2 linked regions of the Methyloferula stellata AR4 genome follow. The protein of the gene in region 2 interacts with the protein of the main gene of each other region in a pairwise test. Links are inferred from orthologs where the notes say so. Each region holds a gene or a part of one and is shown on either strand. Other genes may lie near its edges. The genes, in order: A3OQ_RS0119950 and A3OQ_RS0112490.

Region 1 (3,884 bases), 1.5 Mb from region 2 along the record:
AAGACATCGCCCTTCAGCACCTGGCCACGTTTGCCAGATCCGTCGATCGCGCTCAAGGCCACGCCTTGGTCGGCAGCGATTTTCGCCGCGGCGGGTGAGGCCGGCATGGCGGGCGTTTCGCCATTGCTTTTCGCAGCAGGTGCGGGGGTGGGAGCGGCAGGTGCCGGAGCCGCGGCGAGCGCTGGCTTTGCCGCACCGGCCCCATCGGCGATCTCACCCAGAAGCGCACCGACGCCGACGGTCTCGCCGTCCTTCGCGATGATCTGCGACAGGGTGCCGGAGGCGGGCGCATTGACCTCCAATGTGACCTTGTCCGTCTCAAGTTCGCAGAGCGGCTCGTCGGCGTTGACGGGATCGCCTTGCTTCTTGAACCAGCGCCCGATCGTCGCCTCGGTAACGGATTCGCCTAAAGTCGGAACACGGATCTCTGTCATTTTCATCACGCCCGCCGCAGATCTTTAAAGTAAAGAGCGCGGTCTTCTTGAAGAAATCATAAGACGCCTATCCGGTCAGGCCGAGAAAGCGTCGTCCACGAAAGCTTTGAGTTGCGCCAGATGTTTCGACATGAGTCCCGACGCGGTCGCGGCCGATGCCGGGCGGCCGGCATAGCGGGCGCGTTTCACTTTGCTGCCGCATTGCCCGAGCACCCATTCGAGATAGGGTTCGACGAAGGACCAGGCGCCCATGTTCTTCGGCTCCTCCTGGCACCAGACGATATCGGCCTTTTTGAAGCGCGACAGCGCATTGACCAGCGCCTTCAGCGGGAACGGATAAAGCTGCTCGACGCGCATCAGATAGATGTCTTCGATGCCGCGCTTTTCGCGCTCTTCCAAAAGATCGTAATAGACCTTGCCGGTGCAGAGCACGACGCGGCGGATCTTATCGTCCTTGACGAGCTTCACCGTTTCGGTGCGATGCGTTTCCGCCTGATCCCATAAGATGCGGTGGAAAGTGGCATCCGCGCTCATCGCCTGCAGCGAGGATACGGCGCGCTTGTGGCGCAGCAGCGACTTCGGCGTCATCAGGATCAAAGGCTTGCGGAATTCGCGCTTCAATTGCCGCCGCAAAATGTGAAAATAGTTGGCGGGCGTCGTGCAATTGGCGACCTGCATATTGTCCTCGGCGCACATCTGCAGATAGCGCTCGAGCCTGGCCGAGGAATGCTCCGGCCCCTGGCCTTCGTAGCCATGCGGCAGCAGGCAGACGAGGCCCGACATGCGCAGCCATTTGCGTTCGCCTGACGAGATGAACTGATCGAACACGACCTGCGCGCCATTGGCGAAATCGCCGAATTGCGCTTCCCACATGACGAGCGCATTGGGCTCGGCGAGCGAATAGCCATATTCGAACCCGAGCACGGCTTCTTCCGACAGCATCGAATTGATGACTTCATAGCGCGCCTGTCCGTCGCGCACATTGTTGAGCGGCACGTAACGCGCTTCGGTCTCCTGATCGATCAGCACGCTATGGCGCTGCGAGAAGGTGCCGCGCTCGCTGTCCTGCCCGGAAAGGCGCACAGGATGGCCTTCGTCGACGAGGCTTGCGATCGCCAGGGCTTCGCCCATGGCCCAATCCACGCCTTCGCCGGTCTCGATCATGGCGCGGCGATTTTCGACGAGCCTTTGAATCGTCTTGTGCAGATGGAAGCCCGCGGGCACTTCGGTGATCCGGCGGCCAAGGTCCTTGAGCTTTTCGAGGTCGAGGCCGGTGCGGCCCCGGCGGTCGTCGTCGCTGTCGAGCGCAGGCTTCAGACCAGCCCAGCGGCCGTCGAGCCAGTCGGCCTTGTTCGGCTTATAGGCTTGGCCAGCCTCATATTCGGCTTCCAGCCTCTGGCGCCAATCGGCCCTACGCTTTTCGACTTCGCCTTCGGTCACGACGCCTTCGGCGACGAGCCTTTCGGTGTAGATTTCGAGCGTCGTCTTATGCGCGCGGATGATTTTATACATCAGCGGTTGGGTGAAGCCCGGCTCGTCGCCTTCGTTATGACCGAAGCGGCGATAGCAAAACATGTCGATGACGACCGGCTTATGGAATTTCTGCCGGAACTCGACCGCGATCTTCGCGGCATAGACAACCGCCTCGGGATCGTCGCCGTTGACGTGGATGATCGGCGCTTCGATCATTTTCGCCGTGTCGGACGGGTAAGGCGAGGAGCGCGAGAAGCGTGGGTTGGTGGTGAAGCCGATCTGATTATTGATGATGAAATGGATCGAGCCGCCGGTGTTGTGGCCCTTGAGGCCGGAGAGGCCAAAACATTCCGCGATGACACCTTGGCCGGCGAAGGCCGCGTCGCCATGGATCAAGAGCGGCATCACCTTGTCGCGCTCGACGAGATCGTTCAATTGATCCTGCTTGGCGCGGGCCTTGCCGAGCACGACGGGATCGACGATTTCGAGATGCGACGGGTTTGCCGTCAGCGACAGATGCACGTGATTATTGTCGAACTCGCGATCCGACGACGCGCCCAGATGATATTTGACGTCGCCCGAGCCTTCGACATCTTCGGGCGTCAGCGAGCCGCCTTTGAATTCATGGAAGATGCCGCGATGCGGCTTGGCCATCACCTGGCTCAGGACATTCAGCCGGCCGCGATGCGCCATGCCCAAGATGATTTCGCGCACGCCGAGCGCGCCGCCGCGCTTGATGATCTGTTCGAGCGCCGGAACCATGGCTTCGCCGCCGTCGAGGCCGAAGCGTTTGGTGCCGGTGAATTTGACGTCGAGATATTTCTCGAAGCCTTCCGCCTCGACAAGCTTGTTCAAGATCGCGCGCTTGCCTTCGCGCGTGAAGCTGATCTCCTTGCCGTGGCCTTCGATGCGCTCCTGCATCCAGGCTTTTTCGGAGGGATCGGACATATGCATGAATTCATAGCCGATCGTGCCGCAATAGGTGCGCTGCAGGAGAGGCAGAATTTCGCGGATCGTCGCATATTCGAGGCCGAGTACATTATCGAGGAAGATCCGGCGATCGTAATCGGCTTCGGTGAAACCGTAATTCGACGGATGCAGTTCCTCGTGATCTTTTGAGGCGGCGAGCCCGAGCGGATCGAGATTGGCATGCAGATGACCGCGTATCCGATAGGCGCGGATCATCATCAGCGCCCGCACAGAATCGCGCGTGGCGCGTTCGATATCGGAGGGCGATGTGGGCTTCGCCTCGGTGGCGGCCTTCGCCTTCAATTTGTCGGTGAGGATCTTTTCCGTGACGGTCCAATTGCCGTCGAGGGCGGACACGAGTTCGCCATTCGCAGCCACCGGCCAGTTGGGAATTTTCCAGGCGGGCGCATGGGCGCTTTTTTCGACGGCGGCGCGGTCGTCGTTCAGCCCGTCGAAGAAACTCCGCCATTCCGCATCGACGGAGAGAGGATCGCGGCGATAGGATTCGTGCAGCTGCTCGACATAGGCCGCATTGCCGCCATAGAGAAAAGAGGTGAGGGCAAATGTGTCGTTTTGCGGCGAGCGGGCAAGCCCGGCTCCGCCGGACGCACCATTCGTTCCATTCGTATCTTGCCGTGCCATTCGATCCTCCGGCCAAACTTCGGCGTGCCGACGCCTATAAGATCCCCGTCATAGTTTGCCCCCGATACGCTTAACTCACCCTTGCAGACCGGCCGGATCGTGGAGCTTTTGAGAAGCTCCACGATCTTCACTGATCTATCTTTTCAAAACATCGACCAAGGTTTTGCCCAGCCGCGCGGGCGAGGGCGAAACCCTGATGCCGGCGCGTTCCATGGCGGCAATCTTGTCTTCGGCTCCGCCTTTGCCGCCGGCGATGATCGCACCCGCATGACCCATGCGCCGTCCGGGCGGCGCGGTGCGTCCTGCGATGAAGCCGACCATCGGTTTCTTGCGTCCGCGCTTCGCCTCATCGGCCAGGAATTGCGC
Region 2 (3,197 bases):
TACCCAATCTCTCGCCGATGGCTATCGCGCGGCGGGCGGTGCACTGCCGGACCATTGGCGCGCGCTTGCCGCCATGACCGATCTCTTGGCTTGGGTTGAATCGTCCTTTCGGCCGCATGCGTCGGCGGAATTCATTCAAAGCGCGCGGCAGGCAATCGCAGAGACGATCAGCCGGTGGAGAGACTGAGCTTCCTCATCCTGAGGAGCGAGCGCAGCTCGCGTCTCGAAGGACGAGGAGCGCCGATCTTATCCTTCGAGACGGGGCCTTCGGACCTTCCTCAGGATGAGGGAGTCGCGCCGGATTACGACACTTCGAGATCTAACGCTTCTGCGATTGGGCAAGCTGGCTGACGGTTCCTGCAAAACGCTCGAGCTCCGCAGCTGGCAGGCGAAAGCCCATGTTGATCTGGCCCGACGTCTGGATCAAAAGCGTGAAATCCCCGGCGCCTGGGCCTGGTTGCAGGCCGATCTTATGCAGCGGAAAAGATGCGAAATCTTCCTGTTGAGGCGTCTCAAGTCCTTTGACCGGCGCGAGCGGCGCTGCCGCTGCGAGATGGACGAGAAAGGTGAACAAGTCCATCACGTCCGCTTTAGTGCCTTCGACATCGAGCACGCCCGACCGTGTCTCGACGCGCCAGCAAAGATTGCCGTTCGGGCCGACGGTCGCATTGGAAAAGCGCTTCAGAAGATTATCGGCCATTGCTGTCTCCTTTTTAGAGCGTTTTCAAGCGACGTGGATGCCGGTTCGCGTGAAGAAAATGCGGCGCGGCAGAACCGAAGATTTAGGATGCTTCGAGCTCGCTCGTCAGCATCAGCCATTCTTCCTCGGCCGCCGTCAGCGCGCGTTCGAGATCGCCGCGCTGCTGCGACAATTGCTTGGCTTTGGCCGGATCGCGCACGAAGGCATTGGGATCGGCGAGCATCTTATCGACGCGGGCCAAGAGGTCCTGAAATTTCTTCATCTTGTCTTCGGCGGCGGCGATGCGCTTCTTCAGCGGCATGGCGGCTTTCGGCGTCAGCGCCGCGGGCTTTTCACCGGCGGCTTTGTCTTCGTTGCGTGACTTCTCTTCGGCGCGCTTGCGCGGTGACGTGTTGCCGCCCGCACGGTCGAGGACGTATTTCTTATAATCGTCCATGTCGCCGTCATAGGGCTTGACCGTTCCGCCTTCGACCAGCCAAAGCCGGTCGGCGCAGGAATCGAGCAAATGCCGGTCATGCGAAACGAGAATGATCGCGCCTTGATAATCGTTGATCGCCTCGATCAAGGCGGCGCGGCTGTCGATATCGAGATGGTTCGTCGGCTCGTCGAGGATCAAGAGATGCGGCCCGTGAAAGCTCGCCAAGCCCATCAGCAAGCGGGCCTTCTCGCCGCCGGAGAGAAGCGCCACTTTCGTATCGGCCTTCACATTGGGAAAGCCGAGCTGCGCGCATTTTCCGCGGATCTTCGACTCGGGCTGCTCGCGCATGAGTTCGGCGACGCATTGATAGGGCGTCGATTTTTCGTCGAGATCGTCGACCTGATGCTGGGCGAAGAAACCCACTTCCATTTTGGAGGATTTCTTGAGACTGCCGCCCATCACATCGAGCCGTCCGCCGACGAGCTTGGCAAAGGTCGATTTGCCGTTGCCGTTCGAGCCTAAAAGACCAATGCGGTCGTCATCGGCGATCGATAGGTTCAAGCGCTTCAGAATGGGCACCTCGCCATAGCCGGTGCTGGCGTCGTCCAAGGCGATGATCGGCGGGCTCAACGGTTTTTGCGGCGAGGGCAGGTGGAAGGGCAGCACTTGCCCGTCGACGATGGCCGAGACCGGCTCCATCTTGGCGAGCATCTTCAGGCGTGATTGCGCCTGCGCCGCCTTGGTCGCCTTGGCGCGGAAGCGATCGACGAAGGACTGCAAATGTTTGCGCTGATCGTCCTGCTTCTTTTTGTGCTTGAGCTGGATCGCCTGCTGCTCGCGGCGCTGGCGTTCGAAGGAGGAATAATTGCCCTTCCATAAAGTGAGCTTGGCTTGATCCAAGTGCAGGATGTGATCGGCGACGGCATCGAGCATGTCGCGGTCATGGCTGATGACGAGAATCGTCGCCGGATAATTTTGCAGATAGTCGATGAGCCAGAGCGTGCCTTCGAGATCGAGATAGTTCGTCGGCTCGTCGAGCAGCAGCAGATCGGGCGATGAGAACAGCACCGCCGCGAGCGCGACGCGCATCCGCCAGCCGCCCGAAAACTCGCTCAAAGCACGATTTTGTGCTGCCTCGTCGAAGCCGAGACCGGAGAGAATGGTGGCAGCCTTGGCCGGCGCCGCATGCGCATCTATATCGACGAGGCGCGTATGAATATCGGCGATGCGCTGGGGATCGGTGGCGGTTTCCGCTTCGGCCATGAGTTGCGCGCGCTCGACATCGGCCTCAAGCACGAAATCGATCAGCTTCATCGGGCCGCCGGGCGCTTCCTGCTCGACGCGGCCGAGCCGCTGGTTGCGGGGCAGGGTCAAGGTGCCGCTTTCCGGATGCAGCTCGCCGGCGATCATATTGAAAAGCGTTGTTTTGCCGGCGCCGTTGCGGCCGACAAAGCCGATCCGCGCCTGCTCGGGCAGGGCGGCGGTCGCCTTGTCGAAGAGAACCCTCGGGCCAAGCCGGTAGGTCAAATCATTAATGTGCAGCATGGGGTTCTTGTGGCTTGGCGAAGGTCCCGGCGCAAGGCGGGCGCCATTATGTCGCAGCGCAGCATGCTCCAGAGTCTATCCGGCACCGTCGGTTTGAAAATGGATTCGCCCGGCGATGATGCGCAGACGCAGATGACGATATTTTGCGAGGTAACGAAGCGCGACCAGGGCCGCGGCGAAACCCGAGGCTGCGCCGACGCCCAGCGCCCAGCGCGGGCCGAAAGTGTCCGCCACCCAGCCTACGATCGGTGCGCCGACCGGTGTGGCGCCCAAGGCAATGGCGAGAAGAATCGCCATCACGCGCCCGCGCATCATGGGCTCTGTCGAAAGCTGCACCAGGCTCAACGTCGAAGTGGTGAGGATCTGCCCGGCGACGCCGATGATCATGAGCGCGCTGCCGAAGAAAAATGTGCTGGGTGTGATCGCGGCGAGCGCGAAGCCCAATCCGAAAATCGCAGCACCGCCCATCAACAGTGCGATATGAGGCCGGCTCTGAATGGCGGCGAAGAGCGTACCGATGACCGAACCGATCGC

Evidence for each region.
Region 1: the proteins of A3OQ_RS0112490 (region 2) and A3OQ_RS0119950 interact in binary tests that used the Escherichia coli proteins (3 or more experiments, as listed by UniProt). The link is inferred for Methyloferula stellata AR4 from one-to-one orthologs.

The regions. Positions count from the first base shown.
Region 1 is NZ_ARWA01000001.1:4,018,194-4,022,077, reverse strand. Bases 310-3,877 are described here. They hold A3OQ_RS0119950 (2-oxoglutarate dehydrogenase E1 component), read right to left. Parts: upstream 3,519-3,877; coding sequence 510-3,518; downstream 310-509. Other genes in these bases: sucD (succinate--CoA ligase subunit alpha), read right to left, coding at 3,654-3,877; odhB (2-oxoglutarate dehydrogenase complex dihydrolipoyllysine-residue succinyltransferase), read right to left, coding at 310-434. Outside these bases: more of odhB, read right to left, coding at 1-309; more of sucD, read right to left, coding at 3,878-3,884. UniProt on the Escherichia coli protein: E1 component of the 2-oxoglutarate dehydrogenase (OGDH) complex which catalyzes the decarboxylation of 2-oxoglutarate, the first step in the conversion of 2-oxoglutarate to succinyl-CoA and CO(2).
Region 2 is NZ_ARWA01000001.1:2,539,461-2,542,657, forward strand. Bases 224-3,104 are described here. They hold A3OQ_RS0112490 (ABC-F family ATP-binding cassette domain-containing protein), read right to left. Parts: upstream 2,664-3,104; coding sequence 783-2,663; downstream 224-782. Other genes in these bases: A3OQ_RS0112485 (hypothetical protein), read right to left, coding at 320-700; A3OQ_RS0112495 (MFS transporter), read right to left, coding at 2,739-3,104. Outside these bases: A3OQ_RS0112480 (phosphotransferase family protein), read left to right, coding at 1-187; more of A3OQ_RS0112495, read right to left, coding at 3,105-3,197. UniProt on the Escherichia coli protein: Genetic data indicate it may be involved in ribosome assembly or function.